2 regions of the Microbacterium sp. Leaf179 genome follow, and region 1 is predicted to be linked to the other one. Evidence: predicted binding sites of a transcription regulator. Region 1 holds the regulator's gene; the other holds the start of a gene.
What was found. Region 1 encodes HspR, which represses chaperone genes until heat shock. Its sites were predicted from a motif close to AAGTTGAGTCNNNNNGACTCAACTT; they were not measured.
Positions count from the first base shown of each region.

Region 1 (9,052 bases):
GGGCGGCTCGACCCGCATGCCCGCGGTCGCCGAGCTCGTGAAGAAGGAGACCGGCAAGGACGCCAACAAGGGCGTCAACCCCGACGAGGTCGTGGCCGTGGGCGCAGCCCTGCAGGCCGGTGTCCTCAAGGGTGAGCGCAAGGACGTGCTGCTCATCGACGTCACCCCCCTGAGCCTCGGTATCGAGACCAAGGGCGGCATCATGACCAAGCTCATCGAGCGCAACACGGCCATCCCGACCAAGCGCAGCGAGACCTTCACCACCGCCGACGACAACCAGCCGTCGGTCGCGATCCAGGTCTTCCAGGGCGAGCGCGAGTTCACCCGCGACAACAAGCCGCTCGGCACGTTCGAGCTCACCGGCATCGCCCCGGCTCCCCGTGGCATCCCGCAGGTGGAGGTCACCTTCGACATCGACGCGAACGGCATCGTCCACGTCTCGGCGAAGGACAAGGGCACCGGCAAGGAGCAGTCGATGACGATCACGGGTGGCTCGTCGCTGCCCAAGGAAGACATCGAGCGCATGGTGCGCGAGGCCGAAGAGAACGCGGCCGACGACAAGAAGCGCCGCGAGTCCGCCGAGACCCGCAACCAGGCCGAGACCCTGTCGTACTCGATCGAGAAGCTGATCAAAGAGAACGAAGACAAGCTCCCCGCCGAGGTCAAGACCGAGGTCCAGGGCGATGTCGACGCGCTCAAGACGGCACTCGCCGGCGATGACGACGACGCGGTCAAGACCGCGTTCGACAAGCTGAACGCGAGCCAGGGCAAGCTCGGCGAGGCCATCTACGCCTCGTCGCAGGCCGCGGGCGAGCCCGCCGACCCCAACGTCGGCCAGCCCGGCAACGGTGAGACGCCGAACCCCGAGGAAGACGTCATCGACGCCGAGGTCGTCGACGACGAGCCGACCGACGAGACGAAGAAGTAAGCAGAGACCATGGCACACAAGGACGACGAACAGCCCACGGGCTCGGGCGCCGGTCCTGACGAGACGGGGCCGGAGGAGAACACCTCCGGCCCCGCGCCGTCGGGCGAGCAGTCCGAGACGCAGGACCCGGATGCCGATGGCCTGACCATCGACGACATCCTCGGCGCCGAGCAGACGCCCGAGGCCGCGGCAGAGGGGGCTTCCTCCGACAAGGAGGCCTCGCTGCTGATCGACCTCAAGCGACTGCAGGCCGAGTACGCCAACTATCGCCGGCGCACCGAAGACCAGCGCGAGCGCGAGATCGAGCGGGCCAAGGGCGAAGCCGTGAAGGGCCTGCTGCCCGTCATGGACGACCTCGACCGCGCGGTCAAGCACGGCGACCTCGTCGAGGGCACGCCCTTCGCCGCCATCGGCGACAAGGTGCGGGCCGTGGCCGAGCGCCTCGGTGTGGTGTCGTACGGCGCCGTCGGCGACGTCTTCGACCCGCAGCAGCACGAGGCCATCTTCCAGGCGCCCACCCCCGGCGTGACCGAGACGACGATCCTCGAGGTCGTCGAGGTCGGTTACCGCCTCGGCTCGATCGAGCTGCGACCGGCCAAGGTCGTCGTCGCCGTGCCGGCCTAAGAGGAGGACACATGGCGAGTCAGGACTGGTTCGACAAGGACTTCTACAAGGTCCTCGGCGTCGACAAGAGCGTCAGCGCGGCCGATCTGAAGAAGACCTACCGCAAGCTCGCGCGCCAGTACCACCCCGACTCGAACCCGGGTGACGCGAAGGCCGAGGCCAAGTTCAAAGAGATCAGCGAGGCCTACTCGGTGCTCAACGATCCGGAGCAGCGCGAGGAGTACGACCAGATCCGGGCCATGGGCTCGGGGGCGCGCTTCTCGGCACCGGGTACCGGCGGCGGCGGCGGTTTCGACGACGTCTTCAGCCGGTTCGGTCAACCGCGCAGTGGCGGCGCCGGGGCCCCTCCGGGGGGCTTCGACGACTTCTTCTCGATGTTCGACCAGCAGGGCGGCGCCGGTTTCGGTTCCGGCCGGTTCGGTCAGACCTCGGGTGGATACCGCGGTTACGGCGGACCGCAGCGCGGATCCGACGTCACGGCGCGCACGACGATCGACTTCGTCACGGCGGCCAAGGGCGAGACGATCACGCTGCAGGGCGAAGACAATGTCCCGTTCAAGGTGAAGATCCCGGCCGGGGTATCGGACGGGCAGAAGATCCGCCTGCGCGGCCGCGGACGCAAGTCGCCCGACGGCGGCGAGAGCGGCGACATCGTCGTGACCGTCGCGGTGCGTCCGCACCCGGTGTTCACGCGCGACGGCCTCCACCTGCGGGTCACGGTGCCGGTCACCTTCACCGAGGCGGCTCTGGGCGCCACGATCGAGGTCCCGACACTCGGTGGGGAGCCGGTGCGACTGCGCGTCGCCCCCGGCACCCCGTCGGGACGGGTGCTGCGCGTCAAGGGACGCGGGATCGAGTCGACCAAGGGCGTCGGCGACCTGCTCGCCGAGGTCCAGGTCGCGGTGCCCACGCACCTCGACGACGCGGCCCGCGAGGCCCTCGAGCGTTTCCACGAGCTCGAACCGAAAGAGAACCCGCGCGCCGACCTGATGGCCAAGGCGCGCTGACGCATCCCACGCGCGTCGTCGCGGTTCTCGGCATCCGATACGTCAGGATGCCGAGAACCCGGCACTCGCACCCGGCACGACGAAAGAGGTGAAGACGTGTCCGAGAGAGAGATCGACGAAGACGCCCCGATCTTCGCCATCGCCGCCGCCGCCGAGCTGTCGAACATGCACCCGCAGACGCTGCGGCAGTACGACCGGCTCGGTCTCGTCGTGCCCGCGCGCACCCAGGGCGGGTCGCGTCGCTACTCGAGCCGCCACGTGCAGCAGTTGCGCGAGGTCGCCCGCCTGTCGGGGGAAGGCATGAGCCTTCCCGCGATCGCGCGCCTCCTCGCCCTCGAGGAGCGCGTGCACGATCTCGCCCGCCGCGTGAACGACCTCGAGCGGCAGCTCACGATCGAGCGGCAGTCCCGCCCCGGTGCGCGCGTCTTCGCCGCCGGCGCGACCGGCTCGGTCGTGACGCTCCGCCACGGCTCGCGCGTGCGTCGCGCGACCGACATCGTGCTCTGGCGCCCGCGCGACATCCACGACGACTGACATCCCGTCGCGGCACCGAGGTTCTGAGCGCGTCGAAGGGTCTGTGCATACGGTGCCCCGACGGCTCGGCCGGAGCGGGGCAGCGGCTCAGGCCGGATCGATCCGCAGCACCGTCGGCGTCTCTCCGACCGAGAGGTCGTCGACGACGCGGAGCGTGCGTGCGATGTCGTCGACCGCGCCGATGACGGTGCCGAACCGCTCGCGGTCGGCGCACACCGCGGTCACCGTGACGAAGTGCGAGCCCGTGTCCCACGTGTAGGTCGCGAAGGGGGGAGTCTTCGGATCGGCCGGCAGCGGCATCGCGAGCTTCTCGCCGACGCCGAGATGCGGATTGCGGAACGACTCGGTGTCGTCGTACTCCATCGGCATCATCGCGCGCGCGGTGCGCAGCTGCGCGGTGGCCTCTTGCAGCTGTGCCATCACGACGAGCAGTTCGGGCGCGCTCTTCCACACCCACACCAGAACGCGGCCACCGGCACGACGCATGAGCAGCGGAGCGGCTTGACTCAGCATCCAGGCGAAGGCGCCGCCGCCGGGGCGGGGGGCGGTGCCCGTCGTGCGGGCGGCCTGGCCGAGCAGCATGCCGATGGCGGCCTTGCGGTGTCGTCGGCCGCGCAGGCCCAGCGAACCGGTCACGGGCACCCAGAGGTCGGCGGCGGCGTCGGCCTGCAGTCGAGACATGGCTCCACCCTACGAGCCGCGACCGAACGGGCGCTGAGTTGCAGAAAAGGTTCCCCGGTGTCGGAGGTTGGTGCCAGGCTGGTCTTCGCGGTCACGGCGACCGCGTCAGACCTGCTCCGGAGGTCCCATGCTCGGCAAGATCCTCACCCGCTACCTGTCCCGGTACCGTTGGCTCCTCGTGGCGCTGCTGGTGTTCCAGTTCGTCGCGGCGATGGCATCCCTCTATCTGCCGCGCCTGAACGCCGACATCATCGATCGCGGCGTCGCCCAGGGTGACACCGGGTTCATCTGGTCGCAGGGCATGCTCATGCTTGCCATCTCGCTCGGTCAGATCGTCGCCTCGGTCGTCGCGACCTACTTCGCCGCGCGCGCCGCCATGGCCGCGGGCCGCGACATCCGGCTCGATCTGTTCGAGAAGGTGAGCGGCTTCTCGGAGCGTGAGCTGTCGCAGTTCGGCGCCGGTTCCCTCATCACGCGCAACACGAACGACGTGCAGCAGGTGCAGATGCTCGCGATGATGGGCGCCACCATGCTCGTCAGCGCCCCGCTGCTCGCCCTCGGCGGCATCTTCATGGCGTTGCAGCAAGACGTCGGTCTCAGCTGGCTGCTCGGCGTCGCCGTTCCGATCCTGCTGGTCGCGGTCGCCCTCATCATCGCCCGCATGGTGCCGCTGTTCCGCAGCTACCAGTCCAAGCTCGACGCCGTGAACCGGGTGATGCGCGAGCAGCTGACCGGAGTGCGTGTGGTGCGCGCCTTCGTGCGCGAGCGCATCGAAGAAGAGCGCTTCCGCGAGGCGAACACCGACATCATGGACGTCGGTCGCAAGGTGGGCTCGCTCTTCGTGCTGCTGTTCCCCCTGGCGATGCTGGTGCTCAACGTCACCGTCGTCGGAGTCATCTGGTTCGGCGGCATCCAGGTCGACGCCGGCGGCGTGCAGATCGGTACCCTCTTCGCGTTCATGCAGTACGTGGCGCAGATCCTCATGGGCGTGCTCATGGCGAGCTTCATGACGGTGATGATCCCGCGCGCGGCCGTGTCGGCCGAGCGCATCGGAGAGGTGCTCGACAGTCACTCGACGCTCGAGCGTCCGGCGAACCCGGTGACCGTCTTCCCCTCGGTCGGAACCGTCGAGTTCGACGACGTCGCCTTCGCGTACCCGGGAGCCGAGTCGCCCGTGGTGTCGGGCGTCACGTTCGCGGCCCACCCCGGCGAGACCGTGGCGATCGTCGGATCGACGGGGGCGGGAAAGACGACCCTCGTCTCCCTGCTCCCGCGTCTGTTCGACGTGACGGCGGGTGCCGTCCGCGTCGGCGGCGTCGACGTGCGCGAGGCCGACCTCGACCTGCTGTGGAAGAGCATCGGCCTGGTGCCGCAGCGCCCGTTCCTGTTCAGCGGCACGGTGGCGTCCAACCTGCGTTTCGGTCGCGAAGACGCCACCGACGACGAACTGTGGCACGCGCTCGAGATCGCCCAGGGTCGCGACTTCGTCGAGGCGATGGAGGGCGGCCTCGACGGCAAGATCGCCCAGGGCGGCACCAACGTCTCGGGCGGGCAGCGCCAGCGCCTCGCCATCGCCCGGGCGATCGTGCACCGGCCGGCGGTGCTCGTCTTCGACGACTCGTTCTCGGCCCTCGACCTCAGCACCGACGCCCGATTGCGGCAGGCGTTGTGGCAAGAGCTGCCCGAGGTGACGAAGATCGTCGTGGCGCAGCGCGTCTCGACCATCACCGGCGCCGACCGGATCGTCGTGCTCGAAGACGGACGCATGGCCGGACTCGGCACGCACGAGGAGCTGCTGCAGTCCAGCACCACCTATCGCGAGATCGTCGAGTCGCAGCTGGGGGTCGAAGCATGAGCACTCCCGACACCCGCACCGAAGAAGAGCGCGCCGAACTCGAGCTCGCCGAACAGGCCCGTCTGAACTCGGGCGACTGGGACAGCGTCGCGCCGGGCAAGGCCTCGGACTTCGGCTCGAGCTTCCGCCGGCTGATCGGACTCCTGCGTCCCCACGCCGGGGCCTTCGGGCTCGTCTCGGTGCTCGGGGCCCTCGGCGTCGTGCTGGCGGTGCTGGCCCCGCGCGTCCTCGGCAACGCCACGAACATCATCTTCGAGGGCGTGGTCTCGCGCGGGCTCGCCGAGCAGTTCCCGGCCGGCACCCCGAAAGACACCGTCGTCGACGCCCTGCGCTCCGCCGGGCAGGGCGACATCGCCAACATCGTCGGCGCGATGGACAACTTCCAGGTCGGCGCGGGCGTCGACTTCGATGCGCTGCGCATCGTGGTCGTGACCGTGCTGGCCATCTACGTCGGCTCGTCGCTGCTGTCGTGGATCCAGGGCTACGTCATCAACATCATCATGGTGCGCACCATGTGGCGCCTGCGTGAAGACGTCGAGGCCAAGGTCAACCGGCTCCCCCTGTCGTACTTCGACAAGGTGCAGCGCGGTGAGCTCATCTCGCGGGTCACGAACGACATCGACAACATCACGCAGACGATGCAGCAGTCGCTCTCGAGCGCTCTCACCTCCGTGCTCACGGTCGTGGGCGTGCTCATCATGATGTTCACCATCTCCTGGCAGCTGGCCCTCGTCGCGCTCATCTCGCTCCCGCTCATGGCGGTCATCTTCGGGGTGATCGGCCCGAAGTCGCAGAAGGCCTTCGGTGAGCAGTGGAAGAAGGTGGGCCGTCTCAACGCCCGCGTCGAGGAGTCGTTCTCGGGTCACGCGCTGGTCAAGGTCTACGGCCGCGAGAAAGACGCCCGCGAGAAGTTCGAGGTCGAGAACGAAGAGCTCTACCAGGCCAGTTTCCGGGCCCAGTTCCTCTCCGGCATGATCATGCCGGGCATGATGTTCGTCGGAAACCTCACCTACGTCGGCATCGCGGTGCTCGGTGGGCTCATGGTGGCCGGCGGGCAGATCCGCCTGGGCGACGTGCAGGCGTTCATCCAGTACTCGCAGCAGTTCACGCAGCCCCTGTCGCAGCTGGGTGGCATGGCCGCGGTCGTGCAGTCGGGTACGGCCTCGGCCGAGCGCGTCTTCGCCCTGCTCGATGCCGACGAGCAAGGCCCCGACGCCCCCGACGCCCCGCGCCCGGGCGACGGACGCGGGGTCATCGAGTTCGAGAACGTCCGCTTCGCGTACTCGCCCGATCGCCCGCTCATCCGCGACCTGTCGTTCCGGGTCGAGCCGGGTCAGACGGTCGCCATCGTCGGACCGACGGGGGCCGGCAAGACCACCTTGGTCAACCTGATCATGCGGTTCTACGAGCTCGACGGCGGGCGCATCCTGCTCGACGGTCAGGACATCGCCGAACTGCGCCGCGACGACGTCCGCTCGCGCACCGGCATGGTGTTGCAAGACCCGTGGCTGTTCGCCGGGACGATCCGCGACAACATCCGCTACGGCCGCGAGACCGCCACCGACGACGAGATCCAGCAAGCCGCCGTCGCCACCCGCGTCGACCAGTTCGTGCACTCGCTCCCCGAGGGGTACGACACCGTCCTCGATGAGGACGCCGCGAACGTCTCGGCGGGTGAGAAACAGCTCATCACCATCGCGCGGGCGTTCGTCGCGCGTCCGTCGGTGCTCATCCTCGACGAGGCGACCTCGTCGGTCGACACGCGCACCGAGCTGCTGCTGCAGCAGGCGATGGCCGCGCTGCGCGAAGGACGCACGTCGTTCGTGATCGCGCACCGCCTGTCGACGATCCGCGATGCCGATCTCATCCTGGTCATGGAGCACGGCGACATCGTCGAGCAGGGGACGCACGACGAGCTGATCGGCACCGAGGGGGCGTACTACCGGCTCTACCGTTCGCAGTTCGAGCAGGCCACCGCCGACGTCGATCTCGCGGCGGCCGAGGTCCCCCGCGCCGCTGATCCCCGGCAGGCGCCGGCCACCGACGACGCCGTGGTGGTGTCGGCGATGGCGGCCGCGGCATCCGAGGTTCCCGCTCCCGCCGGGACCGACGGGCCGCCGCGCCCCGCGCACGGTGCTCCGTCGCCCGACCCGCGGCTCGACGGTCGGGACTGACTCCGCCCGCGCCGACCCGCCCGCCCGGTGCCGCGCCGGGCGGGCGGTGCCGCGTCCGGCGCGCTTCGCGCGCCCACGCCCCCGTCCTCCACACCGGGAGACGGCTCCGGGTTCGCGAAAACCGCTCGGGTACAGTGGTGCGAGCGCATGAACCGCACCGTGCGACCCGTCCGCCGCATAGATAGGCCTCACCACCCGTGACCACTTCTGCGACGCCCGCCGACCATCCCGTATCCGACGACGCGCACGATCCCGCCGTCTCGCGCGAGACTCCCGCCCCGGCCGAACGTCCGCTCACGGTCCTCATCGGCGCCGACACGTTCCTGCCCCACGTCAACGGGGCCGCCCGCTTCGCCGAGCGCCTCGCCGCCGGTCTCGTCGCCCGCGGTCACGACGTGCACGTCGCCGCGCCCAGCATCGGCCGTGGCCACGCGGGAACGGCGACCGAGGTGATCGAGGGGCAGCCGATGACGCTGCACCGTCTTCCGTCGTACCGCTTCCTTCCGCACGACTGGCTCACGTTCGTATGGCCCTGGCGCGCGAAGCACTACGCGCGACTCATGCTCGATGAGATCCGGCCCGACGTCGTGCACATCCAGTCGCACATCATCATCGGCCGAGGACTCGCCCGCGAGGCGCGCAAGCGCGGCATCCCGGTGATCGCCACCAACCACGTGATGCCCGAGAACATCCTCGATTTCACGACCCTGCCCGACTTCCTCGACCGCATCATGCTCAAGCTGGCCTGGGCCGATGCCAAGCGCACCTTCGTCATGACGCGCGCCGTCACGACGCCCACGCGTCGGGCCGCCGACTTCCTGCAGGCGACGATCGGCATCGAGGGTGTCATCCCGATCTCCTGCGGTATCGACCGCTCGAACTACACGCCCGACCTCGAGCCGCGCGACGCGAACCGCATCCTCTTCGTCGGACGCCTCACCACCGAGAAGGGCATCGACGTCATCCTGCGCGCGATGACCAAGATCGACCCCGCCCTCGACGTGACCTTCGACATCGTCGGTGGCGGCGACCAGCGCCGCAACCTCGAGCAGCTCGCCGAGCAGCTCGGTCTCGCGCACCGCGTGACCTTCCACGGCCACACGTCCGAAGAAGAGCTGCGCGCGCTCTACTCGCGCGCGTCGGTCTTCGCGATCGCCTCGATCGCGGAACTCCAGTCGATCGCGACGATGGAGGCCATGGCCTCCGGCCTGCCGATCGTCGCCGCCAATGCGGTCGCACTCCCGCACCT
Region 1 covers NZ_LMPH01000001.1:43,207-52,258, reverse strand. The annotation lists gene dnaK (molecular chaperone DnaK) at 1-928, shown strand, start outside; gene ASF96_RS00255 (nucleotide exchange factor GrpE) at 938-1,552, shown strand; gene ASF96_RS00250 (DnaJ C-terminal domain-containing protein) at 1,564-2,559, shown strand; gene ASF96_RS00245 (heat shock protein transcriptional repressor HspR) at 2,656-3,093, shown strand; gene ASF96_RS00240 (hypothetical protein) at 3,181-3,774, opposite strand; gene ASF96_RS00235 (ABC transporter ATP-binding protein) at 3,902-5,629, shown strand; gene ASF96_RS00230 (ABC transporter ATP-binding protein) at 5,626-7,803, shown strand; gene ASF96_RS00225 (glycosyltransferase) at 8,001-9,052, shown strand, end outside.

Region 2 (9,052 bases), on a different contig from region 1:
TCAGGCCCGAGGCACGGCGCAGCTCGAGGTAGTCGTCGAGAGAGGGGGCGAGGGGTTCGAGGCGGAGGTCGGGCATGCCTCCACCTTCGCGCATCTCCGTCTCGCGAGGGAGGCGGCGTGCGAAGCGGGTCCGTAGCGTGGAAAGCCCCCCTCGGAAGGACTCCCGTGACTCTCGCCCGTCGCCTCGCCGCCGCCCTCTCGATCGCCACGATCGCCGCCCTCACCGCGTGCACCAGCTCCGCGCCCGACACTCCCGCGACTCCCGCGGCCTCGGTCGAGGTGCCGGCCACCCCCGTGGGGGAGCGGCTGACCTGGGTGATCGACGTGCTCGAGGCCGAGGCCGACACGACGGCCGGCGACTGGTCGCGCGTGCTGCACGAGGACTTCCAGCAGCAGGTGTCGGCCGACGACATCGCCGAGCTGCTCAATCGGCAGATCCGCCCGGCGGCGCCCTTCACCGTGACCGCGTACCAGGGCACCGAGACCCAGGCAGTCGCGACCCTCGCCGGGACGCTCGGCGACCCGTTCGATCTCTCGCTCGCGATCGACGGCAACGACCGCATCACCGGCATGGTGTTCGCCCCGGTCGCCGAGCCGTGGGAGCCCTCCGCCTCGCTCGACGAGGTGGAGCAGCGCCTGGGCGATCTTCCCGGCGAGGTCAGCGCGCTGATCCGGCGCGGAGACGACGACGTCGTGGCGATGGACACCGAACGGGCAGCTCCCCTCGCCTCGATCTTCAAGCTGTACGTGCTGCTCGCGGCGGCCGATGCCGTGGCATCCGGGGATCTCGCCTGGGACGAGACGCTCGTGCTCGACGACGCCGATCGCAGCCTGCCCTCGGGCGAGCTGCAGAACGCCCCCACCGGCACCGAGGTGTCGGTGCGCGAGGCCGCCTCGGCCATGATCCGCATCAGCGACAACACCGCCACCGACCTGCTGATCGAGCGGCTCGGGCGTGAGCGCGTCGAAGCGGCGGTCGCACGCAGCGGCCACGCCGACCCCGCGGCGTTGACGCCCTTCCTCTCGACCAAGGAGCTGTTCACCCTGGGTTGGGGCGACCCGGCTCTGCGCGAAGAGTGGGCGCGTGCCGACGACGCCGCGAAGCGCGCGCTGCTCGACCGCATCGACGCCGCCCCGCTGGCCGTCGGCGTCACCGACGTGACGACCCCGGTGTGGCAGGACGGGTTCGACTGGTTCGCCTCGGCCACCGACATCGCCGCCGTGCATCGGGCGCTGCAGCAGACCCAGGATGCCGAGGTGCTCGCCATCGTGAGCGAGAACCCCGGTGCGGGACTCGACGTCGGCACGTGGCCCTACGTCGGCTTCAAGGGCGGTTCGAGCCTGGGCGTGCTGACCGGCAGCTGGTTCGTGCGCGACGACGAGGGGGAGGCGACGGTGGTGCTTCTTCTCTCGGCCGACGACGCGCAGGCCGTGACCGCGGCGATGGGCGACTTCTTCCACCTCGCCGAAGACGCCCTGCGCCTCGCACGCTGAGCCTCGCCGCTGCGGGAGGCCGGGAGCCCGTCGAGGGGGCTGGGACCGTGCGCGGGGGCGACCGGAGGGCCGCCCCCGGCGGGATCACGCGTCGTCGGGGTCGGGCAGGCTCTGGGCGATCTTGCTGGATGCCGCGGAATCACGGCCGACACCGGGCTGGAACTTCGCGATGGGGTCGTCGGCGTCGACGTGCGGTTCGCCCTCGGCGGGAGCGTCCGAAGCCGCGTGCGCGGTGGCCGAGCCGCCGCCGGTGTCCTCGGTGTGCCGCGAGGTCGAGCCGCCCTCGCCGCGGGCGTCGTCGGTGCCCCGCTCGGTGAGGCCGTCGGCGGCGCGGGTGCCGACTCCGGGCAGGTCGTTCTGGCTCGAGATGCCCTGGATGCGGGCTTCGTCGTCGGCGTCGATCTGCGCCGCTCCGACGGCACCGGTGTCGGCGCCGGCGGCGCCGGCGGGCACATCGGCGGCCAGGCCCTCGGGCTCGGGGACGATGTTCTCTTCGTCGGCTCCGGGGAGCCGGTCGGCGGGAGTGTTCATGGCGTTCCTTCCGTGGGGTGTGCCGCCACGCTAGAGGCGACCGCCGACCGGGCGAACGGGCTTGACGACCGCCACGGGGTGCGCAGGGGGCGTCCGGTGGGCCGCGGCCCCGGTGCCGGACGCGCTGGATAGGCTCGGAACCAGCTTCGAAAGGAACCGCAATGCAGCAGCGTCCCCTCTCCCGCACCGGCCGTGACGTCTCGGTGATCGGCCTCGGTACTTGGCAGCTCGGCCCCGACTGGGGCGGTGTCAGCGAAGACGAGGCCCTCGCCGTGCTGGCCGCCTCGGCCGATGCCGGCGTCACGCTCTTCGACACCGCCGACGTGTACGGCGACGGCCGGTCCGAAGAGATCATCGGAAAGTTCCTGAACGACACCGCCGCCACGGGCATCACCGTGGCGACCAAGATGGGCCGTCGCGAAGACCAGGTGCCCGAGAACTACACGATGGAGAACTTCCGTGGGTGGATCGACCGCTCGCGGCGGCTGCTCGGCACCGACACCCTCGACCTCGTGCAGTTGCACTGCCCGCCGTCAGCCGTGATCGACGACGACGCCACCTACGACGCGCTCGACCAGCTCGTCGCCGAGGGCGTCATCGCCGCCTACGGTGCGTCGGTCGAGACGATGGAGCAGGCCCTCTCGGCGCTCCGCCGGCCGAACCTCACCAACCTGCAGATCATCTTCAACCCGTTCCGGCTCAAGCCCCTCGACGAGGTGCTGCCGATGGCGGCCGAGAAGAACGTCGCCGTGTTGGCCCGCGTGCCGTTGGCGAGCGGTCTGCTCTCGGGCAAATACACCGCCGACACGACGTTCGACAAGGACGACCACCGCACGTACAACCGCAACGGCGAGGCGTTCGACAAGGGGGAGACGTTCTCGGGCGTCCCGTTCGCCGAGGGAGTGGCCGCGGCCGACGAGCTCAAGGCCTCGCTTCCCGAGGGAGTCACCCTGCCCGCCGCTACGCTGGCGTGGATCGCCTCGCGCGAGGGCATCACCTCGGTGATCCCGGGCGCCCGTTCGGTGGCGCAGGCCACATCGAACGCCGGGGCCGCACAGCTCCTCGACGAGGGCTTCGACCTCGACGCCTTCGACGCGTTGGTGCGTGACGTCTACGACCGCCGTCTGCGGGCGGAGATCCACCCGCAGTGGTGAGCGTCTGACACGCGAAAGCCGGGTCCGCCCCGAAGGGTGGACCCGGCTTTCCTGTCTATGACGTCAGCTGACGTCGCCGCGCCAGGCGCCGGACTCGGCACCGCGCGACTCGATGTACTTCTTGAAGTTGTCGAGGTCCTTCTTCACCGAGTGGTCGTCGGCGCCGAAGACGGCACCGAGCTTCTCGAGGACTCCGGTGGGCTCCCAGTCGATCTGCACGGTGACGCGCGTCTCGTCGTCGGAGAGACGGTGGAACGTCACGACACCCGCGTGGTTCTCGTCGCCGCCGACGCTGTTCCAGGCGACGCGCTCGTCGGGGTGCTGCTCGGTGATCTCGGCGTCGAACTCGCGCTCGGCACCGGCGATCTTCACCTTCCAGTGCGTGAGGGTGTCGCTCTTCTGCGTGATCGACTCGACGAAGCTCATGAAGTGCGGGAACTCCTCGAACTGCGTCCACTGGTTGTAGGCGACGCGGACGGGAACGTTGACGTCGATGGTTTCGATGACCTGTGCCATGGTGTCCTCTTTCGTGTGGTTTCCGGGGCTGGCCCCAGTCTTCGCGCGTCATGGACGAGCTGCCCCCGGGGTTGAGGGATCGGCTCGCGTGCCCTATAGGCGTGCGCGGCGCGCGGGGTCGTTCGGTGGTCTGCTCCGCGGCTCAGGCGCGGCCGCGCAGGATCAGGTGCCAGTAGACCCACGGCAGTACCCGACGGTCGGCGATCCACGACAGGGCGCGCTCGCGGTACAGCGAACGCCAGAAGGGGATCGTGGGCTGCAGGCGCCCCTGACGATCGAACTCGGCGAAGACGACGGTGCCGCGCGACACCGTGAACGGCACGACGCTGTAGCCGTCGTACTTCGCGGAGGGGGAGCGCCCGGCTCTCACCGCCGTCATGTTCTTCACGAGGGCTTTCGCCTGCTGCCGGATCGCGCCCCCCGAACGGCGGGTCGCCACCGCGGCGGCATCGCCGACCGACCAGATCTCGGGATACCGCGTGTGCTGCAGCGTCTCGGGATCGACGTCGACGAACCCGTGCGGATCGTCGGATGCCGCCAGCCCGCTGCCGGCGATCCACTCCGGCGCCCGCTGCGGAGGGACCGCGTGCAGCACGTCGTACGCCAGGGTCTCTTCGGCCTCGCCGTGACCGATCGTGATCGTCTGCGCCTCGGCATCCACCGATCGCACCTCGCGGCTGTAGTGCACCTCGATGCCGTACTCGTCGAGTTTGCGCTGCAGCTCGCGGTCGATGGCCGGGATGCCGAAGGGCACGGGGTCGGGGGCGACGAAGACCACGCGCAGGTCGTCGCGCACGCCGATCGCCCGCCACCAGTCGCACGCGAGGTACATCGGCTTCTGCGCGGCCGCGCCGCAGGACGCGGGCTCGGGCGGCTGAGTGAACACGACCGTGCCGGAGCGCAGGTCGCGCAGCACCGGCGAGGCTTTCGCGGCGAGGTCGTAGTCGTAGTTCGATATGCCGTTCGGCGCCGCCATGGCCTCGGGCAGGCCCGGGATCTGCTCCCACGCCATGCGCAGGCCGGCGCACACGACGAGCTGGTCGTAGTCGAGGTGCCCGCCCGACACGAGATGCACGCGGCGGGCCGGGGCGTCCACCGTGAAGACCTCGTCGCGCAGCCAGCGCGTACCCGGGGGGATCACGTCGGCCTGCGCGCGGACGGCCTCGCTGGCTCGCGCTGCGCCTCCCGCGATGTGCGACTGGAGCGGCGCGAAGACGTGCCGCGTCCGCGGCTCGATCACGGTGATGTCGCCGGCGCGGGCCCGGTGGAGGCGTCCGGCCACAGACAGCCCGGCGTTGCCCCCGCCGATGATCACGATGCGGGGAGTGTCGGTGCGAGCGACGGTGTGGGGCGAGTCGTGCATGGGGGATCCTCTCGTCTCCCTCACGGTGTCGTCATCGGCAGCGGGATACCACCCGGTTGACAGCGTCGGTCGGGCGGACGACCCGGGCGCTGGGGAACGACGAAGAGGGCTCGCCGTCGGCAGGAGCGCTTCTCCCGCGCCGGAGCGGGGGCGCACCCGTCGAAGCGCGTGGTCCGTGCGCGGGACGCGCCTGTCAAGGGGCGGGACGCGGCCCCGGCGGCATCGTTGGATGGAGGCACCGCCGATCAGCGGTGACGCACCCCGGTGCGTTCGACGAAAGGATTCCCATGAGCGACGCCTCGATCGACCCGTCCCCCGCCGACTCGTCGACCCCCGCCGCCGACGTCGGCATCGCGGGCGTGCAGCCCCTGCGCGACGGCGACACCTCGATCGAACCCGACCCCGCGCTCGACCCCGCCCAGGCGGAGTGGGACGCCACGACGGCCCTCGATGAGGGCGTCGACCCGCAGGACATCGCCCCCGCGACCGCGACGGGCGCAGACCCGGCCGAGATAGCCGCCGACGACACCGACATCCCGTTCGACGACATCCACCCCGGGTCCACCGGCACCGACTCGCAGGGTCAGGACCCGGGCGTCGTCGAGCTCGGCGAAGAGGGCCAGGGCGACCTGGCGCCCGAAGACCTCTGAGCGACGCGAGAGAGGGGTCGGTCCGTTCGGGCCGACCCCTCTCTTCGCGATGGATTACTGCTCGATGAGCTGCGGTTCGCTCTCGTGCGCCCGGATGACGCCGTCGTGGTCGTCGGTGGCCACCGCGATGCGGCGCGGCTTCGCCTTCTCGCTCACCGGGATCGTGACCGACAGCACCCCGTTGCGGTAGGCGGCGCTGATGCCGTCGGTGTCGATGCCCTGGCCGAGGTTGAGCTGGCGGACGAAGGTGGCCGTCTCGCGCTCGCGGGTGATCCACTTGACGTCGTCGCCGGTGGCGAGGGTGCGTTCGGCGCGGATGGTCAGCAGCTGACCGTCGACGTCGATGTCGACCGAGCCCGGGTCGACCCCGGGAAGGTCGGCCGAGAGCACGTAGTGGTCGCCGTCGCGGTAGAGGTCCATCGGCATCCGGCGCGGTCCGCCCCCGCGACGGGCGTCGAGAAGGGTCGACGCGAGGCGGTCGAGGTCGCGGAACGGGTCGTAAGTGGCCATGGTCGGTTCTCCTTTTCGGTCGGTCCGGATGTCGGCATCCGGGGTTCGATGAAGTTGAGCCTTGTGCGCTCAACGTGGCAGCAGATTAGCACTCTCGATGGGAGAGTGCCAAGACTGTTTAGTGTCCAAGACGCGCCGTGCCGGGGCCGGTCTCCGCGGCATGTCCTGGACACTCAACGTGGTGGTGGTGCGGCGCCCGGGCGGGTCGGCCGCCCGAGTGCGCAGCCGCGGTAGCGTCATCGGGTGATGGATGCCGCGGCGAAGCCGCCCCTCGTGCGGGCGCTGTGGGGCGCGACCCACCCGGGGCCGACCCTGGTCGTGACCGTTCTGTCGCTGGCCCTCGGCCTCGCCGCCGGGGTCGAGCCCGGGCGACTCGCGCTGCTGGTGATCGCCGTGTTCGCGGGGCAGGTGTCGGTGGGCCTGTCGAACGACGCGATCGACGGCGCGCGCGACGCCGCCGTCGGCCGCTCGGACAAGCCCATCGCCGGGGGAGCGATCACTCCGGAACGTGCGCTCGGGGTGGCCGTGGCGTCCGCGCTCCTCGCCGTGCTCCTGTCGGTGCCGCTCGGCCCCGGACTCGTCGCCGCGCACGCGGTGGCCTTGGCCTCGGCGTGGGCCTACAACGCCGGGCTGAAGTCGACGCCGGTGTCGATCGTGCCGTTCGTGCTGAGTTTCGGGCTCTTCCCGTCGTTCGCGACGCTGTCCCTCGCCTCTCCCGCGCTGGCTGCCCCGTGGGCGTCGCTCGCGGGAGCCGCCCTCGGCGCGGCCGTGCATCTGACCAACGTCGTTCGCGACCTCGACGACGATCGGCGCACGGGCGTGCGGGGCCTTCCGCACCGCCTCGGTGCGCGGGTCTCGGTGGTGCTCGCGGCGGTCGGCGTCGTCGCCGGAGCGGTGGCGGTGCTGATCGGCACGGATGCCACGGTGCTCGGCGCGATCTTCTTCACCGCCGTCGTCGCGGTGGCGGCCACGGCCGTGGTGCTCGTGCTCGTGCGCGCGCCCGGACGCGCGGTGTTTCAGCTCACGATGCTGGCGGCGCTGCTGCTCGCCGCTCAACTCGTCGTGACCTGACTCCTCCCACCCGGGCGGCTCGTCAGTCGCGGGCGGCGCGATCCAGTCGCATGGCGTACGCGCGCGTGAACAGCGCGCCCCCCGCCCCCCGCAGCATGGTGCGCAGCGCCCCGGTGCGCAGGGGGTGGGCGAGCGGGCCCGTGGCTCGCCCGAGCATCGTGTTGAGCCACGCCAGGCGCGCCGCGTGCCGCGCCGAGGCCAGACGGTCGGTCTCCCATCGTCCGAGGCCGACCGCCTCGCCCGTCCGCACCCACCCGGGCAGCAGCGGGGCCAGCGTGAGGGCGTCGAGCAGTCCGAGATTCATCCCCTGACCGCCGATGGGGCTCACCTCGTGGGCGGCGTCGCCGACCACCACGACGCGTCCGCGCCGCAGCGCCGGGGCCACGGCGCGCCGCACGCGGAACGTCGTCGCGTCGGCGATGTCTACCTCGAGCCCCGCGCGCTCGGCGACGGCCCGCTCGAGGGTGCCGGCGGCATCCGCCACCTCGTCGGTGCCCGCCCACGCCACCAGCCGGCGGCGTCCGCCGGGCAGCGGGAACGATTCCAGCACGCCCTGGCGTTCCAGGTGCACCCGGGCGATCGGGCCGCCGGGAGCGACGACGTCGGCCATGACGTAGCGGTCGGGGTAGTGGTGCGTCCGGACGGCGCCGGGGCGGTACACGAGGTCGCGGCCCGCCCATCCCGAGGCCACGACGACGACGCGGGCGCGGATCTCCTCGTCACCGCGCGGACCGGTGGCGCGCACGCGTACACCCCGGCCGTCGTCGTGCACGGCGGTGATCGCGACCCCCCGACGCACGCGCGGTGCGAGGCCGGTCAGCACCTCCATCGTGTCGGCCTGGGGGAGGGCGGCGACGTACGGATGACGCGCACGCAGGCGGTCGAACCGAATCGCCGCGAGCAGTCGGCCGTCGGCCCGCGCCTCGCCGCGGACGATCGTCTCCGCCCGCGCCAGCAGGGCCTCGGTCGCGCCCGACGCCTCGAGGAGGGCGAGCGCGGGGGAGTGGATGCCGATGGCCCGCGACCCGGATCCGGTGCCGGCGCGCTTCTCGACGATCTCGACGTCGACCCCGCGCACCCGTAGGTCGGCCGCCAGGGCGAGGCCGACGGGTCCGGCTCCGACCACCAGCACCTCAGGCACGCTCCGCCCGCCCCTCGGCCACGGCGAGAACACGGAAGGGCGCCGGCGTCTCGACCCGCCAGGGCCCGCCGAGCGCGGCGGCCAGCTCGGGGGCGCGATAGCTGCGGCGGATCGAGCGCAGTCCGTCGACGCGCAGGAACGTGCCGGCCGACAGCGGGGCGATCCCCGCGGCGTACAGGGCGTAGGCCAGTCGACCGCGGGCGATGTCGGCGTGCAGCACCCGACCGCTCGAGAGGGCGAGCGAGTCCTCGGCGAACGTCGCCAGGGCCGCGGCGTCGAGGTGGTGCAGCACGTGGTTCGACACGACCAGGTCGTAGCGTTCGCCCGCGGCGCGCAGGGCGCCCGAGTCCTGGGCCACGAACCGCACGCCCGGTCGTTCGCGCGCGCGGGCCGAGGCGATGGCGCGGGGGTCGGGATCGGCGCCGGTCCACTCGACGTCGAACCCGTCGCGCGCGGCCAGGCCCGCCAGACGGACGGCGACGTCGCCGCCGCCGCACCCCAGGTCGAGCGCGCGGGCGGGGCGGCCGAGCGCCTGCAACTGCGGGCGGACGCGCGTGCGGTACACGTGCCCCCAGGCCGAGACCAGGCGGTTCACGACGTCGAACCGCCGATACGTCGCCGC
Region 2 covers NZ_LMPH01000002.1:424,193-433,244, reverse strand. The annotation lists gene ASF96_RS09530 (GNAT family N-acetyltransferase) at 1-76, opposite strand, end outside; gene ASF96_RS09525 (Cpe/LpqF family protein) at 166-1,494, shown strand; gene ASF96_RS09520 (hypothetical protein) at 1,579-2,025, opposite strand; gene ASF96_RS09515 (aldo/keto reductase) at 2,187-3,179, shown strand; gene ASF96_RS09510 (SRPBCC family protein) at 3,243-3,695, opposite strand; gene ASF96_RS09505 (NAD(P)/FAD-dependent oxidoreductase) at 3,838-5,058, opposite strand; gene ASF96_RS09500 (hypothetical protein) at 5,346-5,708, shown strand; gene ASF96_RS09495 (Hsp20/alpha crystallin family protein) at 5,763-6,218, opposite strand; gene ASF96_RS09490 (UbiA family prenyltransferase) at 6,465-7,289, shown strand; gene ASF96_RS09485 (FAD-dependent oxidoreductase) at 7,312-8,430, opposite strand; gene ASF96_RS09480 (methyltransferase domain-containing protein) at 8,423-9,052, opposite strand, start outside.
Region 2: ASF96_RS09495 (Hsp20/alpha crystallin family protein) is a predicted target of HspR. The motif match lies at 6,270-6,294, and genes of this name have one in related genera.